One region of the Luteibacter sp. 329MFSha genome, then DNA from elsewhere that is predicted to be linked to it. Evidence: predicted binding sites of a transcription regulator. Region 1 holds the regulator's gene; the other holds the start of a gene.

Region 1 (14,486 bases):
TGCTGATCGGCATGATCCAGGCGGCGACGCAGATCAACGAGCAGACGCTGAGCTTCATCCCGAAGCTCATCTCGATGGCGCTGGTCATGATCATCGCCGGCCCGTGGATGCTGCGGACGCTGGTGCAGTTCACCCGCACGCTCATCGAGAACCTTCCCCAGGCGGTCCGCTGATGCCGATCGACTTCGGCCAGCTCGAGGGATGGGTCGGCGGCGCCTGCTGGGCGCTCGCGCGCATCTCGGGCCTGCTGCTGGTCGCCCCCGTGCTCGGCGCGACGACGATCCCGATGCGCGTTCGCCTGGGGCTGGCGCTGGTCCTGACCATGGTGCTCGCCCCGCTGGCGCCGCTCGACGTCCGTCCGATCTCGGCACAGGGCATCGCGACGCTGGCCCAGCAGGTGCTGGTCGGCGCCGCGCTGGGTTTCATCCTCAGGCTGATCTTCGAGGCCGTGTCGTTCGCCGGCCAGCTGGTGTCGCAGGCGATGAGCCTCGGCTTCGCCGAGACGATCAACCCGGGTCTGGGCGGCACGGTGTCGGTGCTGAGCCAGTTCTACATGATGCTGGTGACGCTGCTGTTCCTGGTCATGAACGGCCATCTGCAGCTCATCGCCCTGCTGGCCGACAGCTTCCGCACGCTTCCCGTGGGCGAGCAGGGCATCGGAGCGAACGGCATCTGGGGCGTGCTGGACTTCGCGACGCACCTGTTCTCCGGCGCCGTGCGCGTGGCCTTGCCCGCGCTGACGGCCACGCTCGTGGTCAACCTCGGCTTCGGCGCGATCAGCCGTTCGGCGCCGTCCATGAACCTGTTCGCGGTGGGCTTCCCGATCACCATCTGCCTCGGCCTGCTGGCCGTCTGGCTCGCCCTGCGCGCGCTCCCGGGCGCGTTCGATTCGCTGCAGACGGACGCGTGGGACACCATGCGCCAGCTCATCGGGAGGCCTTCCCCGTGAGCGAGAGCGAAAAGGACGACCGCACCGAAGCCCCTAGTGAAAAACGCCTTCGCGAAGCGCGCGAGAAGGGCGATCTGCCGCGTTCGCGCGATCTGTCGACCGCGATCGTCGTGCTCTCGGGCGTCGCCACGCTGATCGCCTCGCGCGACCAGATGTCGGTCCACGCGGCGAACATCATGCGCGTCGGCCTGCATTACGGCCGCGACGACCTGTTCGCCACGAACGGTCTGTCCCGGGCGCTGATGACCGCCGCGCTGGAGGGCCTGAAGCTGCTCGGACCCGTCTTCGCCGTGACCATGGTCGCCGCGGTCGCGGCGCCGGCGGTGATGGGCGGGCTGAACTTTTCCACCAAGGCGCTGGCCCCGAAATTCGATCGCCTCGACCCGATCAAGGGCTTCGGCCGGCTCGTGTCCGTCAACGGTCTGGTCGAGCTGGGCAAATCGGTGCTCAAGCTCATCCTGATCGGCGGCGCCCTCGCGTGGTTCCTGCTGCGCTCCACGCACGACATGTACAGCGTCGGCACCGGTCCGGTCGCGGACGGGATCGCCAAGGCGTTCGGCATCTTCGGACACGCCTCGCTCGTCTTCGGCTGCGCGCTCGGCGCCATCGCGCTCGTGGACGCTCCCTGGCAGAAGTTCAGCTTCACCAAGAAGATGAAGATGACGAAGCAGGAAGTGAAGGACGAGCACAAGGAGAACGAGGGCAGTCCCGAGCTGAAGTCAAAAATCCGCCAGATGCAGCACCAGATGGCGCGTCGCCGGATGATGGAAGACGTGCCGACGGCCGACGTGATCGTGACCAATCCGACCCACTTCGCCGTGGCCCTGAAATACGACGAAAACCGCATGGGAGCGCCGCGCGTGGTGGCCAAGGGCATGGACGTCATCGCCCAGCAGATCCGCGATATCGGTGGCGGCGCGAAGGTTCCGGTGGTCGAAGCCCCTCCGTTGGCACGCGCCTTGTATCACACGACGGAAATCGGACGCGAAATCCCCGCGGGGCTGTACGTCGCGGTGGCCCAGATCCTGGCCTACGTGTTCCGGCTGAAGCAGGCGATCGCCATGGGCGACCTGCCGCCCGACCTGCCCCGGCAGGAGATCGACCCGGACCTCATGGGTCCTTACAGAATGGATAACTGACGATGGCAGCTTCCTCCAGCTTCATGGGCACGTTCCGCCAGATCGGCCGCCGCGGCATCGCGGCGCCGGTGGCGATGCTGATCATGCTCGGCATGATGATGCTGCCCCTGCCGCCGTTCATGCTCGACCTGCTGTTCACCTTCAACATCGCGCTGTCGCTGGTGATCCTGCTCGCCACGATGTACGTGATGCGGCCGCTGGAGCTGGCGTCGTTCCCCACCGTGGTGCTGTTCGCCACGCTGCTTCGCCTGGCGCTGAACATCGCGTCGACGCGCGTCGTCCTGCTCCATGGCCACAACGGTCCGGGGGCGGCGGGCAAGGTGATCGAGGCGTTCGGGGAATTCGTCATCGGCGGCAACTTCGCCGTGGGTTTCGTCGTGTTCGCCATCCTGACGATCATCAACTTCGTGGTCGTCACCAAGGGCGCCACCCGCGTGTCCGAAGTGACGGCGCGATTCACCCTCGACGCGATGCCCGGCAAGCAGATGGCGATCGACGCCGACCTCAACGCCGGTCTGCTGACGCAGGAGCAGGCGCGCGAGCGCCGGCAGGAGGTCCGCGAGGAGGCCGACTTCTACGGCTCGATGGACGGTGCCTCGAAGTTCGTCCGCGGCGACGCGACGGCCGGCATCCTGATCCTCGCGATCAACATCATCGGCGGTTTCTTCATCGGCATGCTCCAGCACGGCCTCTCGGCCGGCGAGGCGGCGCGCACCTATACGCTGCTGACCATCGGCGACGGCCTGGTGGCACAGGTGCCGGGCCTGATGCTCTCGATCGCCACCGCCGTGATCGTCACCCGCGTGTCGAAGTCCCAGGAAATGGGCAAGCACGTCATGGGGCAGCTGTTCGGCCAGCCGAAGGCGCTGGGCGTCGCGGCGGCCGTGCTGGGCACGATGGGCCTGATCCCGGGCATGCCGAACATCCCGTTCCTGATCCTCGCCGGCGTGGCCGGCTTCGGCGCGTGGAAGTTGCACCGCAAGCAGCTCGACGCGGCCGCGGGCATCGTGTCCGGCGCCGGCACGCCGGGCACCGAGCTGGCGCTCGAGTCGGCGCCGCCGGCCGAGCGTCTCGAACTGTCGTGGGAGGACGTGGCCCAGGTCGACACGATCGGCCTCGAGGTCGGCTACCGCCTGATCCCGCTCGTGGACAAGGCGCAGGGCGGCGAACTCATGGCGCGGATCAAGTCCGTGCGTCGCAAGCTTTCGCAGGAACTCGGCTTCCTCGTGCCGTCCGTGCACATCCGCGACAACCTCGACCTCGTGCCCCACGGCTATCGCATCTCGCTGATGGGCGTGCCGATGGGCGAGGCCGAGATCCACACCGAACGCATGCTGGCGATCGATCCGGGCCGGGTGCACGGCACGATCAACGGCATCGCGACGCGCGATCCGGCCTTCGGCCTCGACGCCGTCTGGATCGAGCCGGGCCTGCGCGAGCATGCGCAGACGCTGGGCTACACGGTGGTCGATCCCGCCACGGTCATCGCGACGCACCTCTCGCACATCCTGCAGAACCACGCGCACGAGCTCATCGGCCACCAGGACGTCCAGCAACTCCTCGACCGCCTCGCGCAGCAGACCCCGAAGCTCGTGGAAGACCTGGTGCCCAAGCGCCTGTCGCTCGGCGCGGTGGTCAAGGTGCTGCAGAATCTGCTCGCCGAGCGCGTGCCCATCCGCAACTTCCGCGGCATCGTGGAATCGCTCGCCGAGCACGCGGGCCAGAGCCAGGATCCCGGCGTCCTCGCCGCCGCGGTGCGCGTCACCCTCGGCCGCCAGATCGTGCAGGAGATCGCGGGCCTCGGCACGGAAGTGCCTGTCATTACTTTGGCGCCGGATCTCGAACAGATCCTGCTGCAATCGCTCCAGGGTGGCGGCCCCGCCGGCGCCGCGGTCGAGCCGGGTCTGGCGGATCGCCTCCAGCAGTCGGTCGCGGAGGCCTCGCGGCGGCAGGAAGCGGCCGGGGAACCGGCCGTGCTCCTGGTGTCGCCGGCGTTGCGTCCATGGCTTTCGCGCTTCACGCGTCATGTGGCCCAAAACCTGCATGTACTCGCCTACAACGAGGTTCCGGACAACCGGCGCGTCAAGCTGGTGACGGCCCTCGGGCGATAGGACTTGAGACGTCGCGCGGAGAACGCGCGACGCAAGCGGAAGAAACTGATGGCGTCCCCGCGACGGGCGTCAGGACGAAGACAGGATCGAAGGCATGAAAATCAAACGATTCGTTGCTCCCGACATGCGCCAGGCCATGCGCCAGGTCCGTGACGAACAGGGTCCCGACGCGGTGATCCTGTCGACGCGTCGGATGGACGACGGTATCGAGATCATCGCCGCCCTCGATTACGACGAGGCCCTGGTTCGCGAGGCCGGCTTCGGCATCGACGCGCCGGCACCGAAGCGCGAAGAGGCGCCGATCCGGGCCCAGCGCGACGAGGCCGAGCGCGCCGCGCGCATCGACCAGGCCCGCGCCGCGACCGCCGCCGCCGTGGAACGCGCCGCGAAGGCGGGTTTCGCCGGGACGGGCAACGCGCCGCAGCGTCAGTCCAGCGCCGCGCTCGCCGCGAGCGTCGCCGACGTGGTCCGTGCGGCCACGGTCGCCCCGGCCAACGATGCCGCCGTCAACGGCGTGCGCGCCGAGATCAACAACCTGCGCGAGATGCTCGAAGTGCAGCTCTCGACGCTCGCCTGGAATCAGATGGACCGCGACCAGCCGCTGCGCGCCCGCGTGCTGCGCGAGATGACCCGTCTGGGCATCGACGGCGACGTCGCCCGCTCGCTCAGCGCCGAACTGCCGCCGGGCATGACGGCCGAGCAGGCGCGCTATCTGCCGCTCGGTATCCTGTCCCGTCACATCCGCACGTCGGGTCGCAACTTCGACACCGTCGGCGGCGGCGTCACCGCGCTGGTCGGCACCACGGGCGTCGGCAAGACGACGACCATCGCCAAGCTCGCCGCGCGCGCGGTGCTTCGCCACGGCGCGTCGAACGTCGCGCTGATCAGCGCCGACCAGTACCGCATCGGCGCCGGCGCCCAGCTGGAGCATTACGGCCGGTTGCTCGGCGTGCGCGTGTTCAACGCCCACGACGCCACCAGCCTGCGCAACGTGCTGTTGCAGCTGCGCGGCCGCCATACCGTGCTGGTCGACACCGCGGGCCTCGCCGGCAACGATCCCAAGCTGCAGCAGCAGTTCGAGACGCTGCGCGCGACCTCCGACGTCCGCGTCTGCCTGGTGCTCGCCGCCAACGCGCAGGCGCAGGCGATCGACAACGCCATCCGCGCCTATGCGCCGCTGGCGCCGCAGAGCGCGATCCTCACCAAGCTCGACGAGGCGCCGCTGATCGGCGGCGCCCTATCGGCGGTGATCCGCCACGGCATGCCGCTGGACTACACCACGGACGGTCAGCGCGTGCCCGAGGACATCGCCACGGCCGACGCGCACAAGCTCGTCTGCCTCGCCGCGCAGCTCCTCAAGCAGCGCAACGACGAACCCGACGACGCCGTCCTGGCCGAACGGTTCGGCCTCTCACCCCCGGCGATGGCCTGACCGGCCGCGCCGCACCCGCCCGACTCCCTGCGTGACTCCGTCCCATTCCTGCAGTGATCTTTCTATGAACACACACGTCGATACGACCCAGGCCGCCGGCCTCAACTGGCTCGCCGACCGCCGGCCCACCCGCAGCATCGCGATCGCGGGCGGCAAGGGCGGCGTCGGCAAGACCACGGTGGCCGTGAACCTCGGCATGGCGCTGGCCATGGGCGGGCGCGACGTGCTGTTGCTGGATGCCGACCTCGCGATGGCGAACATCGACGTGCTCCTCGGCCTCCAGCCCACGCGGCACCTCGGGCACATGCTCGAAGGCGAATGCGCCATCGAGGACCTGGTGCTCCCGGCCGCGCACGGCCTGAAGGTCATCCCGGCCACGTCCGGCGCCCGTCGCATGGCCCAGCTGCCGAACATCGAGCACGCCGCGGTCATCCGCGCGTTCGACGAGTACACGTTGCCCCCCGAATACCTGATCGTCGACACGGCCGCCGGCATCTCCGACAGCGTGTCGATGTTCGCCGCGGCGTCCGACGAGGTGGTGGTGGTCGTCTGCGACGAGCCGGCCTCGCTGACCGACGCCTATGCCCTGATCAAGGTCATGAGCCGGGAGTTCGCGGTCAACCGCTTCCGCATCGTGGCGAACATGGTCCGGCACGCCCAGGAAGGCCGCCAGCTGTTCGAGAAGCTGTCCCGGGTCACCAACCGCTTCCTCGACGTGTCGCTCGATTTCATGGGGATGGTGCCGCACGACGAGTACCTGCGCCAGGCCATCCGCCGCCAGGCGGCGGTCGTCGACGCCTGGCCGAGCAGCCGCTCCGCGGTCGGATTCAAGAATCTGGCCAGGTCGGTCGATACATGGGGTGAACCCGAGCCCCGTGCGCAGGGCCGTATCGGTTTCTTCGCCGAACGGTCCCACCTGGGGGGAGGGCTGCCACTGTGAGCGTCGCGACCGAATACCTGGAGATCACGCGGATTCCGCCTGACCAACTGGTGAGGACTCACGCGCCGCTGGTGCGTCGCATCGCCTATCACCTGATGGGCAGGCTGCCGCCAAGCGTGGATGCGAACGACCTCATGCAGGCCGGGATGATCGGACTGCTCGAGGCCGCGAGGAATTATTCGCCGACTCGCGCGGCCAGCTTCGAAACCTATGCGGGCATCCGCATACGTGGCGCCATGCTGGACGAACTGCGCAAGACGGACTGGACCCCGCGCTCCGTCCACCGGAAGTTGCGCGAGGTGGCGGAGGTGACGAGGCAGATCGAAAACGAGACGGGCGCGGATGCCGAAGACGCGGAAGTGATGAAGCGGCTGGGCATCGACGCCATGGAATACAACCAGATCCTGGCCGACGCGGCGAGCGCGCGGTTGCTGAGCCTGACGGCGCCCGAAGGCGACGAGGGCGCGGCGATCGACGTCGCGGACCCGGACGCCACGGGCCCGGAAGGATTGTTCGAGCAGGAAGGCCTGCGCGACGCGCTGGCGCAGTCCATCGACGGACTGCCCGAGCGCGAGAAGCTGGTCATGTCGCTGTACTACGATGAAGAACTCAACCTGAAGGAAATCGGTGCGGTGCTGGGGGTGAGCGAATCGCGGGTGTGCCAGATCCATGGCCAGGCCCTGATCCGCCTCCGTGCACGCATGTCGGGTTGGAAAGACAAGCATTGACGGCATCCCGGTGCCGTCGCCGGTAAGAAGCACGCGCGGTCAGCAAGGCGGAGACGAGTTTTGGACAAGAACATGAAGATCCTCGTGGTGGACGATTTCTCCACCATGCGACGCATCGTCAGGAACCTGCTGGTGGAGCTCGGCTTCACCAACACCCTGATCCAGGAAGCCGAAGACGGCAACGCGGCCCTCGCGATGCTGCGCTCGCAATCCTTCGACCTCGTGGTCACCGACTGGAACATGCCCAACATGACGGGCATCGAGCTCCTGCGCGCCATCCGCGCGGACGCCGCGCTCAAAGCGTTGCCGGTGCTGATGGTCACCGCCGAGAACAATCGCGACCAGATCATCGCCGCCGCGCAGAGCGGCGTGAACGGCTACGTCGTGAAGCCGTTCACGGCCGTCACGCTGAAGGAAAAACTCGACAAGATCTTCGAGCGGCTCGCCGCGGCCGCCGGCTAAGGATGACGATGAACACGATGCTTTCCAGCGGCCGCGATGTCGCCCCCGAACTGCGCGAACTTTTCGAGGCCGACGACACCGTGGCCTTCGAGCACGCGCTCGACAACCTCCTGCGCACGCGCGAGCAGCACATCTTCCTCGCGCTCGGTCACCTCGCGCGCGACCTGCACGAGTCGGCGCGGCGCCTTGCCGCCGATATCTCCACCGACGGCGTCCCGGGCAACATGAGCGACGCGCGCAAGCATCTGCGCGACGTCCTCGAGATGAGCTCGCAGGCGGCCCACCGCACGCTCGACTTCAGCGAGAAGCTGCGCCCCCAGGCGCAGGCGCTGGCCCGCCAGGCCGACGAGGTGCTCGTGCTCGACCAGGCCGATCCGGCGTTCGCCAGCAACGCCACGGCACTGGCCGTGCGCGTGGGCGACTTCGCGCAGAGCTGCGACATCGGGTTCGGCGAAATGGTCGAAGCCCAGTCCTGGCAAGACCTCTCCGGCCAGCGCGTGGCGCAGGTCGAGGCGTTCATGGCGAAGGTCGAATCCTCGCTCGTGGAGCTGGTGCGACTCACCGGGTCGCTCGCGGGCGGCGCGGCACCGGCGGCCGACAAGGTCAGCCAGGACGAAGTGGACCGCCTGCTCAGCGAATTCGGGTTCTGAGCGCGCTTATGAGCGTGGAGCTGGACAACGAGCTTCTCAACGTCTTCCTCATCGAGGCGCGGGAACTGCTCGAGAGCCTGGGCGAACAGCTGGTGGACCTTGAGTCCACGCCCGGCGACGTCGAACTGCTGAACGCGGTGTTCCGCGCGTTCCATACCGTCAAGGGTGGCGCGGGCTTCCTCGGCCTCAATCCGATGGTCGAGCTGTGCCATCGCGCGGAAGATCTCCTCAACGAGGCCCGCAACGGGGCGATCGTGCTCGATGCGGGCTTCATGGACGCGCTGCTGGAATCGCTCGACCTGCTCAACGACATGATGCGCGCCGCCGACGGTGGCGTGCCGATCGAAGCCGCGCCCCGTTCGCTGCTCGATCGCCTGCTCATTCCCGGCCGCGCGGCGACGGCGGCACCGGTGGCGCTCGCGGCACCCGTGGCGGTCGCCGCCAGCGCACCCGCGCGCGCGCACGATCCGATCGAAGACGAATTCGAGGCGATGCTCGACGCCGCCCGCAGCGATCGGGCGCCCACGCCGGCACCGTCCGGCACCATTTCCGACGACGAGTTCGAAGCGCTGCTCGACTCGCTTTACGGCACGGCTGCGCCGGGCTCCGAGCCCGTCGGCGGCGTGCCGCCGGCGGTTGCGGCTCCGGCGCCAGCCACCGACACGAACGCCATCAGCGACGACGAATTCGAGGCGCTGCTCGACAGCCTGCATGGCACGGCCGCGCCCGGCACCACGCCGATTGCGGCGCCCGAGCCGCTCGCGCCGGCGGCGGTGGCAGCGACCGCGGCGCCCGTCGCCCCGGCTCCCGCGTCCAGCACCGACGACACATCGGCGAAGCCGAAAGCCGCGACCGAAAAACGCGGCGCCCAGGCGGCCGACACCACCGTCCGCGTCGACACGCACCGCCTCGACGGTCTCGTCGACGCCGCGGGCGAACTCGTGCTGGTGCGCAACCGCCTGAGCAACCTCGCGCCACGCGGCACGAACGATCCCATGGAGCGCGCGATCGGCGAGCTCGAGCGCGTGGCCGAAGACCTGCAGAACGCCGTGCTGCGCATGCGCATGCAGCCGGTGGGCAAGCTGTTCTCGCGCTTCCCGCGCATCGTGCGCGATCTCGCCCGCCAGCTCGGCAAGGAGATCGAGCTCGTCACCGAGGGCGAGGACACCGACATCGACCGCACCGTGGTCGAGGCGCTGGCCGATCCCCTGGTGCACCTGCTGCGCAACGCGGTCGACCACGGCGTCGAAATGCCCGACGCGCGTGCCCGCGAGGGAAAGCCGCGCGCCGGCACGGTGCGCCTCGCGGCGGGCCAGTTCGGCGACCGCATCGTCATCACCGTCACCGACGACGGCAAGGGCATGGATCCCGAGGTCCTGCGCCGCAAGGCGGTCGAAAAGGGGCTGATGGACGAGGAGCAGGCCGCGCGCCTCGACGAGCGCGAGTGCTACGAGATCGTGTTCCGTCCGGGCTTCTCCACGGCGAGCCAAGTCTCCGACATCTCCGGCCGCGGCGTCGGCATGGACGTCGTCAAGACCAAGATCGTCGAGCTCGGCGGCACGCTGTCGATCGACTCGCGCGTCGGGCACGGCAGCACGGTCCGCCTTTCGGTGCCACTCACGCTCGCGATCCTTCGCGTGCTGATGGTACGCGTCGGCGACCGTCTGCTCTCGCTGCCGATGTCGAACGTCGCCGAGGTCTTCGAACTCGTTCCCGGCCAGATCCAGGAGCTGGACGGACGCATCGTCGCGGCGCACCGTCAGCGCGCGCTACCGCTGGCCGACCTCGGCCGCTGGGCCGGCGCGGCGGGGAAGGGCGGTCACGTCGTCGTGGTGCAGATCGGGCACCAGACGCTCGGCTGCCTCGTCGACGAGGTGCTCGGCCGCGAGGACGTCATGGCCAAGCCGCTCGGTCCGTTTCTCAAGGATGTTCCCGGCGTCGCCGGCGCGACCATCACCGGCGACGGCCGGATCGCGCTGGTGCTGGATCTCGCAGGCCTCGCCGACGACGGCGGCCAGGTGCTGCCCTCGCTAAGGATGGCTGTCTGACATGGATATCGTGAGCGTCGTCGGGACGATCCTGGCCTTCGTGGTCATCATCGTGGGAACCATCCTCAAGGGCTCGAGCCTCGACGCCCTCTGGAACCCGGCGGCCTTCGTGATCGTCTTCCTCGGTACCTTCGCCGCGTTGCTCGTGCAGACGCCCGGGGCGGTGCTCAAGCGTGCATGGAGCATGCTGCCCTGGGTGTATCGTCCGCCCGACATCGAGTCGGAGAACCTCGTCAGCCGCATCGTCGGCTGGAGCGAAATCTCGCGCCGCACGGGCCTGCTCGGTCTCGAGCCGGCCATCGAGCGTGAGACCGATCCCTTCATCCGCAAGGGCCTCCAGCTGCTGGTCGACGGCACGGAGCCCGACGCCATGCGCTCGGTGCTCGAAGTGGAAATGCTCGCGCGCGAGCACACCGACATCGAAGCCGCCAAGGTCTTCGAGAACGCCGGCGCCTATTCCCCCACGATGGGCATCATCGGCGCCGTGATGGGTCTGATGTCGGTCATGCAGAACCTCGCCGAACCGAGCAAGCTCGGCCACGGCATCGCGGCGGCGTTCGTCGCGACCATCTACGGCATCGGCCTCGCCAACCTTTTAGCGCTGCCGATGGCCTCGCGTCTGAAGGGCCTCGCCCGCCAGCGCTCGCAGATGCGCGAGATCCTCGTCGAAGGGCTCGTTTCGATCGCGCAGGGCGACAACCCGCGGCACATCGAGAGCAAGCTGCAAGGGTTCCTGTCGTGAAGCGACGGCACCACGAAGAACACATCAACCACGAACGCTGGGCGATCCCCTACGGCGATCTGATCACGCTGCTGCTCGCCTTGTTCGTGGTGATGTACGCGGTGTCGGCCGTGAACGAGACCAAGTTCCGCGTGATGGCGCAGTCCATCAACGAGGCATTCAACGGCACCGGCAAGGTGATCGAACCGATCCGCGACGCGACGCCGGCCGCGCAGGTGCCGCTGCCGAACCAGTCGCGCTCGCCGACGGCCGCGCCGATCGCGAAGATCGACGTACCGATCCCGCCGCGCAACCTGCCGTTGCCGGGACACGAAGGCGCGGCCGCCGAACGCCAGGACGCCGCCAACGTCAACACCGCCACCGCGGCGAACACCACGGTGGGCAAGACCGAGAACGCCAGCCTCAGCCAGATCTCCGACGAAGTGAAGCGCGCGATGAAGCCGCTGATCGACAAGAGCCTCGTCAGCGTCCGGCAGACCCCGGACTGGCTGGAGATCGAAGTGCGGACGGACATCCTGTTCCCCGTCGGCGTGGCGAAGCTGCAGCCCGCCGCGGAAGACGTTCTTCGCAAGCTCGCGGGCATCCTCGCGCCGTTTCCCAACGCGATGCGCATCGAGGGATACACGGACAACACGCCGATCGCGACCGCGCTCTTCCCGTCGAACTGGGAACTGTCGGCCGCGCGCGCGGCGACGGTGGCGCGACTGATCACCACCACGGGCGTGGACCCGCATCGTGTCGGCATCATCGGCTGGGGCGAATTCCGCCCGACGGCCAACAACGCCAGCGAAGAAGGGCGCAATCGCAACCGGCGCGTCCTGATCGTGGTGATGAGCGACAAGGCCGCGCCGGCGCGTTTCTACAGCGACGCCGACCGCGTCGATCTCGCCGCGGCGACACCGTCCACCACGCCACCCCCGGCCGCCACGGCCGCGACCGAGGTCGAGGCGCCCACCGCAGGCGCCGCGCGGCTCGCGGCCCCGGCCGGAGGAGCACGCTGATGCGCGTATGGGCGATCTCCAACCAGAAGGGCGGCGTGGGCAAGACGACCACCGCCGTCGCGCTCGGAAGCCTGCTCGCCGCCTCGGGCAAGCGCACGCTGCTGATCGACATGGATCCGCACGCGTCGCTGTCGGGATACATCGGCGTGGAAGGCGGTGCGCATGGCAGCGTTTACGATCTCTTCGGCGTGGGCGGCAACCCGCTGCCCGTCGGTACGCTCGTGCACGCGACCCCGTGGGATCGCCTCAGCGTGCTGCCGGCGTCCGCCGCGATGATCACGCTCGACCGCCAGCTCGGCACGCGGGCCGGGATGGGCCTGATCCTCTCGCAGGCGCTCGCGGAACTGGCACCCGATTTCGATCACGTGCTGCTCGACTGTCCGCCGACGCTCGGCGTGCTGATGGTCAACGCCCTCGCCGCGAGCGACCGCCTGCTGGTGCCGACGCAGACCGAGGCGCTCGCGCTCGCGGGGCTCGAGCGCATGCTGCGCAGCCTGTCGATGATCGAACGCTCGCGCGGCAAGCGGATGCCGCGCACCATCGTGCCGACCCTCTTCGACGCGCGCACGCATGCGTCGCGCGCCTGCCTCGCGCAGTTGCGCGAGCAGTACGGCGACGTCGTCAGCGCAGCCGTCATTCCGACCGACACCCAGATCCGGGAGGCCAGCGCCGCGGGCGTGCCACTCGCCTCGTGGCCGGCCGCACGCCGCGGCGGTCTCGCCTACCGTCAGCTCCTCGAGGAGCTGCTGGCGCTGCCGGCGGCCTCCGTCACGGACGCCGCCGCGTGATGCGCGCGATGCAGGACGCCGAGCAGATCGTCGCCGACTACCTGGCGGAACTGCTGACGCCCGTCGCCGCCGCCGCGCCCGAACCCGCCGCGGACGTGCAGGTCGTCGCCATCGAGCCGTGGAAGGCCGCTCCCCTGGGCGAGCCGATCGCCGCCGGCGATACGCGCTATCTGCTCTGCGTCGCCGCCGGCGTCAGGCTCGCGGTGCCCATGGCCGACGTCACGCATCTGCTGCCCATGCCGCCGTTGTCGCCGCCGAACTCGTCCAACCCCATCTGCCTCGGCCGCTGGCGCCATCCGAGCGGTGAGGCGCGTGTCGCCGACCTCGCCGCGGTGCTATCGCCCGACATGGCCGGCGCGCCGGTCAGCACGCTGGTGATCCTTCGCGATCGTGTCTGGGCACTGGCCTGCGTGGTGGACGACGAGCCGGTCGATCTCCTGCCGGAAGCCATCCAGTGGCGCATCGGCGCGACCACGCGTCCGTGGCTGGCCGGCATGTCCCTCGAACCCAAGTGCGGCGTGGTCGGTACCACGGCGCTGGTGCAATGGCTGGAAAAGGAGCTGGGTCCGTGACCGAAACCCAAGGTGGCGCGTGGCTGGGCTTTTCGCTGAAAGGCCAGCGTTATGCGGTGTCGCTCGCGAGCGTTCGCGAAGTCATCCGTCCGGGCGACATCACGCCCGTTCCCGGTAGCCCCGACGACGTCCTCGGCATCGTCAACCTGCGTGGGCAGATCGTGCCGGTGCTGGACGGTCGCCGCCGCTTCGGCCTGGACGCCGCGACCGAAGTCGGCGCCGCGGATAGCCAGCGCGTCATCGTCTTCGACGACAGCGGAAGCGTGGTGGGCATGCGCATCGACGTCATCGGGGACATGCTCACGTTCGCCGCCGACGAGGTCGCACCGCCGCCGCCAGGACGTGCCGAACGCCGCGACGATCCGGTCAGCGGTGTCATCACCCGCGACGACGGCTTCATCGCCTTAGTGGACGTCGCACGACTCTGCCGGGCCTGACCACCAGCCGTGTTCTTCGGCTGAGGCTCCTGGACAGCGCGGCGGCATGCTGGAGACGACGCTTCGAAATCGCTCCGCGTTGCGTTACCGTGTGCCGCGACCCAACGGAGTGCCGCCTGCATGAACGACGTCATCGGATACGTGCTGATCGCCCTGGCGATCCTCAACCTCGTCGGTCTGCTGTTGCTCTTCCGCCGTCTCGGTCATGTGTCGTCGCCGGCCACGACCAGCGAGCCCGTCGTCGCCCCCGTACCGGAACCCGTCGCGACCGACGAAGCGACCATCCCGACGGAGGCCCTCGCGGGCATGCTCCGCCGCTTGGACCATCGCCTCGGCGACATCGAGGATCAGGTCCGCCGCACGCCGGCCGTCAGCATGGCGAGCGACGCCGGCGCCACGAACGACCGTGCCCTGGCGCTGGCGCAGCGCCTCGCACGGCAGGGTGCCACCCCGCAGGACATCGCCGAGACCTGCGGCATCTCGCTCA
Region 2 (14,486 bases), on a different contig from region 1:
GAAGGTCACGCAGGAGAAGGAGAAGGGCGTCAACGTGCGCTACCTGGGCCTCGACACGGGCATGAACAGCCTGATCCGTCCGGCGCTCTACGACGCGTGGCACGAGATCGCGAACCTCTCCCGCCTCGACGAGCCGGCGACCACCATGTACCAGGTGGTCGGCCCGATCTGCGAGTCAGGGGATATCCTCGGTTCGGACAGACGGCTGCCCGAGTCGAAGGAGGATGATGTGGTCCTGATCGCCCAGGGTGGTGCGTACGGCGCCGTGATGTCGTCGCGCTACAACCTTCGCGACGAGGCCGACGAGGTGCTGCTGCCGTGACGTCCCCGCTTTCCGATCCGCGCCAGAGCCGCACGTTCCGGTTCGTTCGCCATGCGTACGCCGATGGCGTCGCCGAACTCGCTTACGCGTTCGACGACGGTGCCGAGCTGGTCGAGCGCATCACGTTCCCCGGCGCGCCCGTAGTGCCCGCCGGTCGCGAGGCCGCCTTCGCGGCGGCGCTGCGCCTGCTGCACCTCGTCGCCGGCGTCAGCTACTACAAGGCGGGCATTCCGGAGACGATCGTCATCGAAGGCGATCCGCTCGACGAGGAAAGCGCGACGCTGGCCGACGCGCTCTACCTCCACGGCCTCGCCGAGTTCGCCTATCGCAACGGCCTGGACCTGCGCGGCCGCATCCGCTTCCCGTTCTCCGCGCCGCGCCCGGCGCCGCCGCCGGCCATCGGCCTGCCGAAGCGTTCGCTGCTGCCCATCGGTGGCGGCAAGGATTCCGTGGTCGCGGTCGAGGCGGTGAAGTCGATCGGCGCCGACGCGACCGCCGTCTGGGTCGGCAATTCGCCCCTGATCGCGGAGTGCGCGGCGCGCACCGGACTGTCGACGCTCAACATCTCCCGCGAACTCGCACCGGGCCTGTTCGAACTGAACCGGCTCGGCGCGTGGAACGGCCACATTCCGGTCACGGCGATCAATTCGGCGATCCTCGCGCTGGCCGCGATCCTCTACGGCTACGATTCGATCGTGTTCGCGAACGAGCGCTCGGCGTCGGTCGCCACGCTGGAATACGAAGGCCAGCAGGTGAACCACCAGTGGAGCAAGGGCTTCGGTTTCGAGAAGACCCTGCACGACTACCTGCATTCGCACGTGGCCGCCGATCTCGATTACTGCTCGCTGCTGCGGCCGTGGTCCGAGCTGGCGGTGACCAGCGCGTTCGCGCGCCTGGGCGGCGATTATTTCAACGTGTTCTCCAGCTGCAACCGCAACTTCCGCATCCTTGGGCCCAAGCCCGCGGATCGCTGGTGCGGGCAGTGTCCGAAATGCCACTTCGTGTTCCTCGCCCTCGCGCCGTTCATGGCCAAGCCGCGGCTCGTGTCGATCTTCGGGCGCAACCTGCTCGACGACGAGGCGCTGGCCGGCGCGTTCGACGCGCTGCTGGAATACAAGGACCACAAGCCGTTCGAGTGCGTGGGCGAGGGCGCGGAAGCGCGTGCCGCGCTCGCCGCGCTCGCCGAACGCCCGGAGTGGCGCGAGGACGCGCTCGTCGCGCGCTTCCGCCGCGAGATCCTGCCGCAACTCGACAAGGCCGAGCTGGCCCTCGAGCCGTGGCTGACCCCGGGCGCATCGCACCTCGTGCCGGAGCGGTTGCGCGGAGCGCTGGATGCGCTGGGCTGATCTGGAAGGACGGCGCATCGCCGTCTGGGGCTTCGGCCGCGAAGGCCGCGCCGCGTTGCACGCGCTGGCTCGCCGGCTGCCGGGACAGCATGTCGACCTGTATTGCGCCGCCGACGAGGCCGGTGCGGCGCGCACGGCGTTTCCCGATGTCCTGGTGCACGAGGTCGCGCCCGACGCCGACGCGCTGGCGAGCTACGACATCGTCGTGAAGTCGCCGGGCATCTCGGCGTACAAACCCGAACTGCTCGCGGCGAAGGAGCGCGGCACGCGCTTCACGTCGGGCAGCGCGCTCTGGTTCTCGGGGCACGTGGACGCGCGCACCATCGCGGTGACGGGCACCAAGGGCAAGAGCACGACCTCGGCGCTGATCGCGCATCTCGCGCGGTCGCTCGGCGTCCGCACGGCGCTCGCCGGCAACATCGGCATGCCGCTCCTCGAACTCGACGAGTCGCACGCCGATCTGTGGGTCATCGAACTGTCGAGCTTCCAGACCGGCGAGGCCTTCGGCGTCGATCTCGGCGTGGTGACGAGCCTGTACGAAGAACACCTCGACTGGCACGGCTCACGCGAGCGCTACGTCGACGACAAGCTCAAGCTCCTGGCGGCGAGCGCGCGCGTGCTGGTGAACGCCGGGCAGCCGCACCTGCTGACGCGGGCCGAGCGGCACCCGGGCCTGCATACTTTCGGCGATGCCGCCGGCTGGCACGTGCACGACGGCTGGATCCAGCGGGGCGACGAGCGGATCATCGAAGCGCATCGCGTGTCGGCTCCCGGTCTGCACAACGCGACCAACGCGTGCGCGGCGCTCGCCGCGCTGGAGATCATGGGATTGGACGCACGCGCGGCGGCTCCCGCGCTGTCCACCTTCGCGCCCCTGCCGCATCGCCTGCAGCCGCTCGGCGCGCGCGATGGCGTGGCATGGATCAACGACTCGATCAGCACCACGCCGCTGGCCAGCCTCGCCGCGCTGGAAAGCGTCGGCGCGAAACGCGTCGCCCTGATTGTTGGCGGTCACGACCGCGGCCTCGACTGGACACCCTTCGTCGAGGCGATGCGCGCGCACGCGCCAGCGGCGATCGTGTGCCAGGGCGCGAACGGCGGTCGCATCGCCGACGCGCTCGATGCCGCGGGCATCGGCGGAGTCCACCGCGTGAACGATCTCGCGGAAGCCGTGAACACGGCACGCCGGGCGCTGGCCGGCGACGGCTGCGTCGTGCTTTCGCCGGGCGCCCCGAGCTTCGACCAGTTCCGCGACTACGCCGAGCGCGGCAAGCGCTTCGCGGAGCTCGCGGGCTTCGAAGCCCATGCAGCAGGCATCCGCGGACTGGGCGTCGGGTAGGAATCGGCGCGACCCCAATCTGGTGGGAGCCGATCGTATCGGCGATCCCGCGGCAGCGGGCAACCTCGCCCAGTCTGGTGGGAGCCGATCGCATCGGCGATCCCGCGGCAGCGGGCAACCTCGCCTCAGTCTGGTGGGAGCCGATCGCATCGGCGATCCCGCGACAGCGGGCAATCTCGCCTCAGTCTGGTGGGAGCCGATCGCATCGGCGATCCCGCGGCAGCGGGCAATCTGGCGACAGCGCAGCGCGGGCGACCCGCAGCCCGCTCACGCGCCGTCGCCCGACATACCTGAACACCTCCGCCTCCTACGTTGCTGGTTCCTGTCCCACGAGGAGCCTTCAATGCAACGAAATATTCTTTGGAGCGGCGTCGCGCTGCTCATGCTTACCTGCACCTTCGGCGCCCATGCACAGTCCGTGATTGCCGGCGCAACGTGCCCATCGGTTCCCGGGTGCGAAACCATGGCCATCGGCCCGGTCTACGACGCGTCGATCGACGCGAACGCGGCCTTGGTGACCCGCGAAAGGAGCCAGTCATGAACGTCACCTCTTCAGGTCATTGCAAAGGTCCCGATGCATCACTGGTCCCGACCAAAGGTACCGTCTTCGCTGCACTCGCGACGCGGGAAGGGCAGCGACCAGGCGACACGCTGATGACCGTGGACTCGAAAGCGTATGCGGAGGCGCTTGACGTGCGCTATGAAGCACAGGGACATGATTCTGCGATCATGGCTAACGATCAGCTGCGGATGGGGAGTGCCTTCACGCGATTCGCGGAGGCCCTCGTTCCTATGCTGGCCCGACTGGCTGTCGAGCGCCCGGATGTGGTGTCGAGGACGTTCGATCTTCGAAAGGACGACCAGTCGCTCAAGGTCGTCGATGCAGATCTGGATCCGGACCAAGCGGCTTGGCTCGAGGCGCGCCTCAACGAGTTACCTGATCTCCTCTGCCTGGCAACGGAGTTCAATCGCTCGGTCGCATACGCCTACGGCGACGGGAGTCGCGACTATTACCTGACCGAGACGGTAACCGGATACATCGACCATCCACCCGTCGCGAACCTCGACGCAACGGTCGATCGCGACGTGCGGTTCATGTCCTTGTTGCGCAGCGTCCGCGATGCGGATGTCGATAACGAAAACGTGTACCTGCTGCGCGACCACTACAAGGCGAACCCGTATGCCCTCGCGGCGATCAAGGTCCGCGACTTCGTGATTCCCGCCGACACCTATCGGCCCGTCCCGGGTGGCGGTCTCGCCGTCTCGAAGCCGACCGCCGGTCCGATCGTCTCGACGATGGCGTGATCATCATGCGCAAAGTGCGCTCGCGGCGAGCACCCGTTCGCGCGCGAGTGCGCTTCCCACAGGGTTAAGAAATCGCCGGTCGCGCCTATCCGTCCGTGGCGGCGAGCAAGGTCCCGACCACGGCCGACAGTGCCGCGTAGAGTTCCGGCGGCACGTCGTCACGCAGGCGTACCGCGGCGAGCAGCGTCGCGATCTGCGGATCGAGCTGCGGTGCGAGGCCTAGTGCCTGCGCGCGTTCGAGCATCGTTTTCACGCCGTGGGCGTCGATGCGCTGGCTGTTGCCGTTGCTCGTGGGGGACGCGAGGCGCAACGTGACGCTGCGCCGGGGCGAGGGGAGGGCCGTCGTCATGCGCGGGCTTCCAGCAGGACGGCGCTGTAGGCGCTGCTCGGTGTCGGCAGGCCGTGCATGCAGCTGAAGTGATCCAGGATGAGGCCGCTCTTTTCGAGCAGGCGGCGCAGCACGACGAACGCGTTCTCGAGATGCGCGACCGTTTCGGGACGCTGTGCCCACAGGCGGACGGAAACACGCGGCACGCGGAGCTGGATCTCGCCCTGCACGGCGCCGAGCGATGGCGGGTCGATGGCGAAACCCACCGTCCATGGGCCCTCGGTGTCGCCCAGCAGCGGCTGGCCTTCCTCGATACGAATCTGCAGCACGTCGTAGCCGCGCCCGGCGGCGAGCGGCACTTCGATCATCCACACGCCCGCCTGCGGGTGCGATTCGAGCTGCGCGATCTCGACGCGCGACAGGGCCGCGCGCGTGTCCGTGCGCAGCTGGCCGACGACGGCCTCGATGTCGTCGTCGCCGAGGCTGAGTTCGGGAGCTCGCGGCTGGGCGACGAGCGCCCGCTGCACAAGCGGCGGTGGCGTGTCGCTGGCTGGCCGGGCGAGCTGGGTGCCCGGCCGGCCGGTGGGAATATCGGCGAGCGCGCGGCGCAGGGCTAGCAGCGCCGCCTTGAAGTCGTCGGCGGCGGGCGTCTCGTGCTTCGGCTCCGCGAGATGGGCTTCGAGGAACGCGCCGCTTTTCGCGATCGCCTCCTTCATGCCAAGCGGCGAACTGACGTCGGACGGTTTGCTGATGGCGGCTTCGAGGGTGGCCAGCGCGGCGCGCAGCGGTGCCGGAAGCATCCGCGCGACGGGGCGGCGACCGAGCGCCGCGAGGACGCCGAGCAGAGGCGCGTAGCCATTCTGCAGCGGCAGGCGTTCACGCAGGCCCTGCATGGCCACGCGTTCGTCGGTGTTGCCCGGGACGATCTCGAGCTGCGGCTGCGCGCCCTGGGTCAGCACGCGCACCTGGAACTGCTGTGGCAACTGGCCGCCGGGCGCGTCGGCCTCGACGGCCATCCCGCCGATGTCGAGCAACAGCTTGCCGATGTCGGTCTGCCCCATGATGCGCGCCGACAGCAGGGTCCCGACCCGCCAGCTGTCCGCTGCGGCCGTGGTGCCCGCGGCCGCGCCGGCCCAGAGCTGGGCAGCGAGACTGGTCGGCTGGATGATCAAGGGGGATGCCCTCCCGGCGCCAGGCGCACCCTCGGTGGGCACGCTCCTGTGTCCCAAGGGATCGGCGGGTTTTTACGAAACTTTAGGTCGGGCGCGCCCTTGGGCCATGCCTTATCGGCAAACCTGCGCTCCGCGCGGGCAGGTTAGAATGGGCGGATGACCCAGCTTCCTTTCGACCTCCTCGCCACCGATGGCGCGGCCCGGCGCGGCCGTCTCCGTTTCGGCCGCGGCACCGTGGAAACGCCGGCCTTCATGCCCGTGGGCACCTACGGCTCCGTGAAGGCCATGACCCCGCGCGATGTCCTCGACACCGGCGCGGAGATCATCCTTGGCAATACCTTCCACCTGTTCCTGCGCCCGGGCCTGGAGATCGTCGGCGAGTTCGGTGGCCTGCATAAGTTCATCGGCTGGGACAAGCCGATCCTTACCGATTCCGGCGGCTTCCAGGTCTTCTCGCTGGCGCACAAGCGCAAGATCACCGAAGAAGGCGTCACGTTCGCCTCGCCGGTCGACGGCTCGAAGGTGTTCCTCTCGCCCGAGGAATCGATGCGGATCCAGAAGGTGCTGGACTCCGACGTCGCCATGATCTTCGACGAGTGCACCCCGTATCCCGCGACGGAGCGCGTCGCGTCGGACTCCATGGAGCTGAGCCTGCGCTGGGCCGAGCGTTCGCGGCGGGCCTTCGACGACCTGAAGAACCCCAACGCGCTGTTCGGCATCGTCCAGGGCAGCACGTTCGAGAACCTCCGTCGCCGCTCGGCCGAGCGCCTGATCGAGATCGGCTTCGACGGCTACGCGGTGGGTGGCCTGGCCGTGGGCGAGCCGGAAGCCGAGCGCAACCACACGCTCGATTTCACCCTGCCGATGTTGCCGAAGGACCGCCCCCGTTACCTCATGGGTGTGGGCCGGCCGGAAGACATCGTGGAGGCCGTACGCCGCGGCATCGACATGTTCGACTGCGTCATGCCGACCCGGAACGCCCGCAACGGCTTCCTCTTCACGGCCGCCGGCACCCTGCGCATCCGTAACGCGAAGTTCGCGACGGACACCCGCGTGATCGAGGAAGGCTGCGACTGCTACGCCTGCGCCAACGGTTTTTCCCGCGCCTACCTGCGCCACCTCGACCGTTGCAACGAGATCCTCGGCAGCCAGCTGGCGACGATGCACAACCTTCGTCATTACCAGAGGCTCATGGCCGGACTGCGTGGCGCCATCGAGGCCGGCGGTCTGGAGGACTTCGTGGCGGCGTTCTATGAGGCGCGTCGCAAGGGCGCCACCGACGGCTGATCCGGCCTTGCAGGGGTGCCCCGGCGCCCCCAACCCCTTGACGGGGTGCGGTACATAACCGCCGGGGTGCGTGGCATAATCCACGATCTTTTTACGTGAACGGCAGCTTTTCCTTGGCCGTTCCATGACTTGCGAGAAATCCGATGAGCCTTCCTACGTTCGCTGCCATTGCCCAGGCCACCGCTCCCGCCGCCGGCGCCGCTCCGCAGGGGGCCTTTGGCTTCTCGCCGCTGATCATGATGGCGGTGCTGTTCGGCATCTTCTATTTCATGATGATCCGGCCGCAGATGAAGCGGCAGAAGGAGCACCGCGCGCTTCTGGCCGCCCTGGCCAAGGGCGACGAGGTGGTCATGAGCGGCGGCATGGCCGGCCGCATCGAGGACGTGGGCGAGTCGTTCGTCCGTGTCGAGATCGCCCCGGGCACCGTCGTCCAGGTGCAGAAGGGCTCGATCACCCAGGTCCTGCCGAAGGGCAGCCTGAAGAAGTCGTAAGACTTTCCTCTTCCATAGCGTCAGCCGCGGCCGGTGCACGGCCGCTTTCACGGAATGTAAGGCATGAGTGATTTTCCACGCTGGAAGTACGCGCTGGTCGTGATCGTGTTGCTGTTCGGCATCGTGTATGCGTTGCCGAACGTCTTCCCGCCGCAGCCCGCCGTGCAGATATCGGGCAACCGCGGGGCCGCCGTCGACCCCGCGCTGAAGACCAAGGTCGAGGGCATGCTGGCCACCGCGAAGGTGCCGGCGACGTCCCTGGAGCTCGATGAAAAGGGCACGCGTCTGCTGGCGCGCTTCCCGAGCGTGGACGCGCAGGCCAAGGCGTCCGACGCCCTGCGCACGGGCCTCGGCGAGAACTACACCGTGGCGCTGAACCTCGCGTCCACGGTGCCGGGCTGGCTGCGTTCGATCAACGCGAACTCGATGCCCCTGGGCCTCGACCTTCAGGGTGGCGTGCACTTCCTGATGGAGGTCGACCAGAACGCCGTGATCGACGCGCAGGAAACGCGCTACGCCGACGACATCCGCTCGCTGCTGCGCGACAAGAACGTCTCGTACGACGCGGTGAACCGCAATGCGCGCGGCCAGGGCGTCAGCGTCGTGCTGCGCTCGGACGCCGACCGCCAGCAGGCGGCCACGCTGATCGGCACCGATTACCCGGACCTCGCCGTCAACGACGGTCCGACCACCGGTAACCGCTTCATCCTCAACGCCACGGTCAAGCCGGCGAAGCTGCGCGAACTGGCCCAGAGCACCATCACGCAGAACGTGACCACGCTGCGCCAGCGCGTGAACGCCCTCGGCGTGTCCGAGCCGCTGATCCAGCAGCAGGGCCCGAACCAGATCATCGTCGACCTCGCCGGCGTCCAGGACACCGCCGAGGCCAAGAAGATCATCGGTGCCACCGCCACGCTCGAATACCGTGCCGGCCTGTACACGCCGCAGCAGGCCGTGGACGCCGCCCGCTCGGGCAGCGTGCCGCCGGACGCCAAGCTGTACTACGGCCGGGACGGCCGTCCGTACCTGCTGAGCAAGAAGGTGATCGCGAAAGGCGACGAGCTCACCAGCGCGGTTTCCGGTCGCGATCAGCAGAACGGCACGCCGAACGTGAGCGTCTCGCTCAACAGCGCCGGCGCGCGCAAGATGCAGGAGTTCACCAACGACAACGTCGGCAAGCCGATGGCGGTGCTCTACATCACGCGCACGGTCGAGACCAAGACGGTCGACGGCAAGGAGATCAAGACGCCGAAGATCACCGAGGAGGTGATCAACTACGCGAACATCAGCTCGCCGTTCGGCAAGCAGTTCTCGACCAACGGCCTGCCGAACGACCAGGAAGCCTCCGAGCTCGCGCTGCTCCTGCGCGGCGGTTCGCTCGCGGCGCCCGTCGACATCGTCAGCGAGAGCGTGATCGGTCCCAGCCTGGGCGCGGACAACATCGACAAGGGCTTCAAGGCGGTGATGCTCGGCCTCGGCCTCGTGCTGGTGGCCGCGGCGATCTACTACAAGCTCTTCGGCCTCGTCGCGGACATCGCGCTGTTCTTCAACCTCGTGCTGCTCGTCGCCGTGATGTCGCTGGTCGGGGTCACCCTGACCATGCCGGGCATCGCGGGTATCGTGCTCACCCTCGGCATGGCGATCGACGCCAACGTGCTGATCTGCGAACGCATCCGCGAGGAACTGCGCAACGGCTCGTCGCCGCTGGCGTCGATCCGCACGGGTTACGACAAGGCGTGGGCGACGATTCTCGATGCCAACGTGACGCATCTGCTCGCGGCGCTGGGTCTCATGACCATGGGCTCGGGTCCGATCAAGGGCTTCGGCGTCACGCTGTTCATCGGTATCCTCACGTCGATGTTCACGTCGGTGACGGTGACCCACGCCATCACCGCGCTGATTCACGGCGGCCGCAAGCTCAAGACCCTGTCGGTCTGACGGGAGGGACGCCATGGAAATCTTCAACCACAATTCGAACTTCAACTTCCTCGGCCTGCGCAAGTACAGCATCGGTCTGGCGATCCTGCTCATGATCGGCTCGGTCGCGCTGATCCTCACGAAGGGCTTCAACTACGGCCAGGACTTCCTCGGCGGCGTCGCTGTCGACGTGCAGTACGCCTCGCCGGCCGAAGTGAACGACGTCCGCGCGGCGCTCGAACACGCCGGCCTGGAGAATCCGCTCGTGCAGGCCGTCGGCGGCGCGCGCGAATTCTCCGTGCGCCTGCAGCCGAAGGACGACAAGGGCGCGGCGAATCTCAGCAACGACGAGGCCGCGTCGCGCGTGGCCGCGGACGTGGTCGCGGCGCTCAAGGCCACCCGCCCCGACGTCACGATGAAGAGCCGCTCGTTCGTCGGCCCTCAGGTCGGCGAGGAGCTGCGCAGCGACGGTATCGTCGCGGTGATCTTCGTCATCGTCGGCATCATGGGTTACCTGTGGATCCGCTTCGAGAAGCGCTTCGCGATCGCGGCGCTGGCGACGGAAGTGCACGACGTCCTCGTCACGCTCGGCATCTTCGCGCTGACGCAGCGCGAGTTCGATCTCACGGTGCTCGCCTCGGTGCTCGCGGTGGTGGGCTACTCGATCAACGACAAGGTCGTCGTGTTCGACCGCGTGCGCGAACTGTTCCGCTCCAGCCGCAACGCCACGCCGGAAGAAGTGCTCAACCGTTCTATCAACAGCACGCTGTCGCGTACGATCATCACGTCGCTGTTCACCGGCATCACGATGGCCGCGCTGTTTTTCATCGGCGGTCCGGTGGTCCACGGCTTCGCGATCACGATGCTGATCGGCATCCTGGTCGGTACGCTCTCGTCGATCTTCGTCGCCAGTCCGATCCTCCTCTGGCTGGGCGTGTCGAAGCAGGACCTGATGCCGCGCACCAAGGAAGACCCGGAGCTCGAGCGTCGCCCCTGATCCGGCGATGCTCCCGCGCCAAAAAAAAAGGCCCGTCGCGAGACGGGCCTTTTTTCTTGAGCCATCCCTCATCCCTGGGATCAGAAATCGTCACCGTCCTCGGTGGCGCCTTCGGCGTCGTTGGCCAGAGTGACCACGACGTACGCGGAGCCGACCAGTGATGCGCAGAGCCAGGCGTAGACCATCTGGATGCCCGTCCTCGGGATCGCGGCCGCCACCTGCGGCGCGAGTGCCAGGCCGACGATGCCGGCCAGGGCGAGTACGGATGCGACGGCCCACGCAAGACGCCGGGACGGCGACGCGGTGGTGATGAGGTTCATGCTGCGGTGCCCCTGTGTTTCCCCTGTTTCGCGACGGCGTGAAGACGGCGTGACGTCGCTTGACGTACGGAATACCGTAGAACGACGCATCAGGCAAGTGCGAGGTTGTTCAACATTGTATTGATTGATAAGGTTTTTTGTGCGGGAAGTGGGCCAAGCCTCTGGCTGCGCTAGACTTTCCGTTCCTTACGAGGCATCGGCCCCATGGCAGCACGCGACTTTCCCCGTTTCACCCTCACCAGTGGCGCGACCCGCGAGGGTTCCCGCTATACCGCCCTGCTGATATCGCAGCCGGCGGACGGTGGCTATCCGAGCTATTTCGCGGTGTACGAGAACCGCAGTTTCCGCGACGAGGCGAGCGCGGCGCAGGCGGCCGAGAAGGCTCTGGGGCTGGTTCTCGGCGTCGAGGACGACGGGGCGCCGGTGTTCGCCGAGGGCGAAACCGGCTTCGACGACGACGCGGACGCCCAGCCGGAAAGCTGATCCGGCGACCTGCGTGAAAATTCCGTCTTGACAGCGACCCGTGGCGCGGCGCGTCATATCCCTCATTCAGGGTGACGAGCGGCGATACGCCATGAGTGATTGGGACGGGCGGTACCGGCAGTTCGTGGAGGCATCCTCCGACTGCATGAAGGAACTGGACCGTGACGGCGTGATTCGCTTCGTGGCGGGCCTCGGTTGCGCGGCCCTCGCGCCCGAGGGAGCCGATCGGCTCATCGGACGGCACTGGCTCGAGCTCTGGCCGCCCGAAGCGCAGGACATGGTCGCGCGCGTCCTCGATCGCGCGGCTGCCGGCGAGCGTGTCGACTTCGTCGGATCGCGCAACCCCGGCGCCGGATCCGCGCGCTGGTGGGAGGTGATGGTCGCGCCGGTCGTGGCCGACGACGAGCTCGATCACTTCATCGTCATCAGCCGGGACGTCACGGAGCGCGTCGAGCTGCAGACGTCGCTCGAGTCGATCATCGAGATCATGCAGGACCGCCTCAACCAGACGGTCGCGAGCACCGCCACCGCTTCCACCCGTTACGGCACGCTGATGGAACGGCTCGAGTCCGAGCACGGCGCGCGGCGGGATGCGGAAAGCCGGCTGGCGGGGGTGCGCGAGCAACTCGACATGGCCAACCGGGCGCGGCAACTGGCGGAGGCGGGCGCCCGGCAGGCCCAGAAACAGCAGGCCATCGGCCAGCTCGTCAGCGGCATCGCCCATGACTTCAACAACATGCTGCAGACGGTGATCGTGAGCCTCTCCGGCCTGCAGGACGACTGCGAGGAGCTCGCGCCGCGCCACCGCCGGATGGTCACCTACGCGGTGGAAGGCGCGCGGCACGCCACCGCGCTCACCCGCCGGCTGCTCGCCTTCGCCCGCAACCAGCACTCGCAGCCCGAGGCGGTGGACCTCGGCGACCTGGTGATGGCGTTCGCCGACTTCGCCCGCCATGCGCTCGGAGGGCGCGTGGGGGTCGAGGTGTTCCGCCAGCCGGGGGCGCTGCCCGTGTGGGTCGACCGTCACGGCCTGGAGCAGGCCCTGATGAACGTGTGCCTCAACGCGCGCGACGCGATGGACGGGTTCGGCCAGGTGGTGATCGAGGTCGGCGAGCGCGAGGGAGGCCCCGTGCTATCCGAGTTCGCCCGGGACGCCGCGACGTACCGCCAGGTTTTCGTCAGCATCGCGGACACCGGCGGGGGCATGCCGGAGGAGGTCCGGCAGCGCCTGTTCGAGCCCTACTTCACGACGAAGGAAGGCGGCTCCGGGCTGGGCCTCGCCCAGGTCTACGGCACGGTGGCGCAGGCCGGCGGCGGCGTGGAGATCGAGAGCGAAACGGGTGTCGGGACGCGCATCCGGCTGGTCTTCCCGCGCTATCCCGGGCCCCTCGATGGCGAGGAGTGAAAGCTGCCAAAAAGACATGGTGCACCGCCTCAATTTCGTCCCGGCCCTGCCGATATGTGAAAGGACTGGGAGGAAGTAGTCATGTTGGTCATCATCGGTTCCATCGTCGTCCTGGTCTCCGTACTGGGCGGTTATGTGCTTTCGCACGGCGAAATCGCCGCGCTCTGGCAGCCTTACGAGCTGCTCATCATCTTCGGTGCCGCCCTGGGCGCGTTCGTGAGTGCGAACTCCATGGACGTGGTGAAGGGTTCGGCACGCGACGCGCTGGCCCTGTTCAAGGGCCCGAAGTACCGCAAGCAGGATTACATCGACCTCCTGTCCCTGCTCTATGACATCTTCACGAAGATGCGTAAGGAAGGTCAGCTGGGCATGGAGGCGCACATCGAGGATCCGGCGAACAGCTCGCTGTTCTCGGCGTACCCGCGCCTGGTCGCCGAACACCACCTGATTGACTTCATCACCGACTGCCTGCGCCTCATCGTCGGCGGCAGCATGGACCCGCACGAGCTCGAGCAGCTGCTCGAGGTCGAGCTCGAAACGCACCACCACGAGGCCATGGTGCCCGCGCTCGCGGTGCAGAAGATGGCCGACGCGCTGCCGGGCTTCGGCATCGTGGCCGCGGTGCTCGGCATCGTCATCACGATGAAGTCGATCGACGGCGACGCGGCCGTCATCGGCGAGCACATCGCGGGTGCGCTGGTCGGCACGTTCCTCGGCATCCTGCTGTCCTACGGCTTCATCGGCCCGCTCTCGGCGGCGATGGAAGCCCGCGTGAACACCGACGGCAAGGCCTTCGAGTGCGTCAAGGTCGCGCTCATGGCGAACCTGCGCGGCTACAACCCGATGGTGTCGGTGGAGTTCGCGCGCAAGTCGCTGAAGTCGAGCAGCCGCCCGTCCTTCCAGGACCTCGAAGCCCATCTCAAGGCGGCCCGGTAAGCGGCCATGAGCGACCTGAAACAGATCATCGTCGTCCGCAAGAAGCGGGGCGGGGGCCACGGTCACCATGGCGGGGCCTGGAAGGTCGCCTACGCGGACTTCGTCACCGCCATGATGGCGTTCTTCCTCGTGATGTGGCTCGTCGGCGCGGGCACGAAGCAGCAGCGCGCCGCCATCTCGGAATACTTCAAGAACCCGAGCATGACGCCGGGTCAGTCGACCATGGCGCCGTCGGGCAAGATGGGGCCGGGTGGCGCGAGCACGAGCATGATCAAGCTCGGCGGCGCGCTCGACCTCCCCAAAGGCCCGGGCGACCAGCAGGCGTTCGCGAAGCCGAGCGCCGCGGAGATCGACAAGCAGGCGAAGGCGCAGGAGAAGCGCCGCCTCGAACAGCTGATGCGGGACCTCCAGGAGGCCATCGCGAAGAGCCAGGCCATGGCCCCGTACAAGGATCAGTTGCTGCTCGACATCACGTCGGAAGGCCTGCGCATCCAGATCGTGGACAAGCAGAACCGCCCGATGTTCGATACCGGCAGCGGCGTGATGAAGAACTACACCGTGCAGATCCTGCATGAGTTGGCAGGCTTCGTGAACCAGGTACCGAACGCGATCAGCATCTCGGGTCACACGGACAGCGCGCGCTACGTGAGCGCGGACAGCGCGTACGGCAACTGGGAACTCTCCGCCGATCGCGCGAACGCCGCGCGTCGCACGCTCGTCGAAGGCGGCATGCAACCCGACAAGGTCGCGCGTGTCGTCGGATTGGCCGCATCGGTGCCGTTCGACAAGGCCGATCCGGCATCGGCGATCAATCGCCGCATCAGCATCGTCGTCATGA

What was found. The regulator FliA, encoded in region 1, starts transcription of late flagellar genes. The targets are predictions, from matches to a motif close to TAAAGTTTNNCNNNCNNNGGCCGATAA.
Region 2: the regulator FliA is predicted to act here: its motif matches at 5,871-5,897, upstream of BMW54_RS13905 (flagellar hook-length control protein FliK).

What each region holds. Positions count from the first base shown of each region.
Region 1 is NZ_FOJE01000001.1:145,496-159,981, forward strand. Features, by position in the region: gene fliQ (flagellar biosynthesis protein FliQ) at 1-173, shown strand, start outside; gene fliR (flagellar biosynthetic protein FliR) at 173-949, shown strand; gene flhB (flagellar biosynthesis protein FlhB) at 946-2,088, shown strand; gene flhA (flagellar biosynthesis protein FlhA) at 2,091-4,199, shown strand; gene flhF (flagellar biosynthesis protein FlhF) at 4,294-5,631, shown strand; gene BMW54_RS00715 (P-loop NTPase) at 5,696-6,571, shown strand; gene BMW54_RS00720 (RNA polymerase sigma factor FliA) at 6,568-7,299, shown strand; gene cheY (chemotaxis response regulator CheY) at 7,360-7,761, shown strand; gene BMW54_RS00730 (protein phosphatase CheZ) at 7,770-8,411, shown strand; gene BMW54_RS00735 (chemotaxis protein CheA) at 8,420-10,459, shown strand; gene BMW54_RS00740 (flagellar motor protein) at 10,461-11,201, shown strand; gene motD (flagellar motor protein MotD) at 11,198-12,202, shown strand; gene BMW54_RS00750 (ParA family protein) at 12,202-12,990, shown strand; gene BMW54_RS00755 (hypothetical protein) at 12,990-13,562, shown strand; gene BMW54_RS00760 (chemotaxis protein CheW) at 13,559-13,999, shown strand; gene BMW54_RS00765 (DUF2802 domain-containing protein) at 14,120-14,486, shown strand, end outside.
Region 2 is NZ_FOJE01000002.1:576,300-590,785, forward strand. Features, by position in the region: gene BMW54_RS13875 (bifunctional aspartate kinase/diaminopimelate decarboxylase) at 1-322, shown strand, start outside; gene murL (UDP-N-acetyl-alpha-D-muramoyl-L-alanyl-L-glutamate epimerase) at 319-1,668, shown strand; gene murD (UDP-N-acetylmuramoyl-L-alanine--D-glutamate ligase) at 1,655-3,007, shown strand; gene BMW54_RS13890 (hypothetical protein) at 3,351-3,548, shown strand; gene BMW54_RS13895 (hypothetical protein) at 3,545-4,312, shown strand; gene BMW54_RS13900 (hypothetical protein) at 4,398-4,661, opposite strand; gene BMW54_RS13905 (flagellar hook-length control protein FliK) at 4,658-5,812, opposite strand; gene tgt (tRNA guanosine(34) transglycosylase Tgt) at 5,969-7,099, shown strand; gene yajC (preprotein translocase subunit YajC) at 7,243-7,590, shown strand; gene secD (protein translocase subunit SecD) at 7,654-9,528, shown strand; gene secF (protein translocase subunit SecF) at 9,542-10,504, shown strand; gene BMW54_RS13930 (hypothetical protein) at 10,585-10,824, opposite strand; gene BMW54_RS13935 (hypothetical protein) at 11,029-11,307, shown strand; gene BMW54_RS13940 (two-component system sensor histidine kinase NtrB) at 11,399-12,712, shown strand; gene motA (flagellar motor stator protein MotA) at 12,794-13,648, shown strand; gene motB (flagellar motor protein MotB) at 13,655-14,486, shown strand, end outside.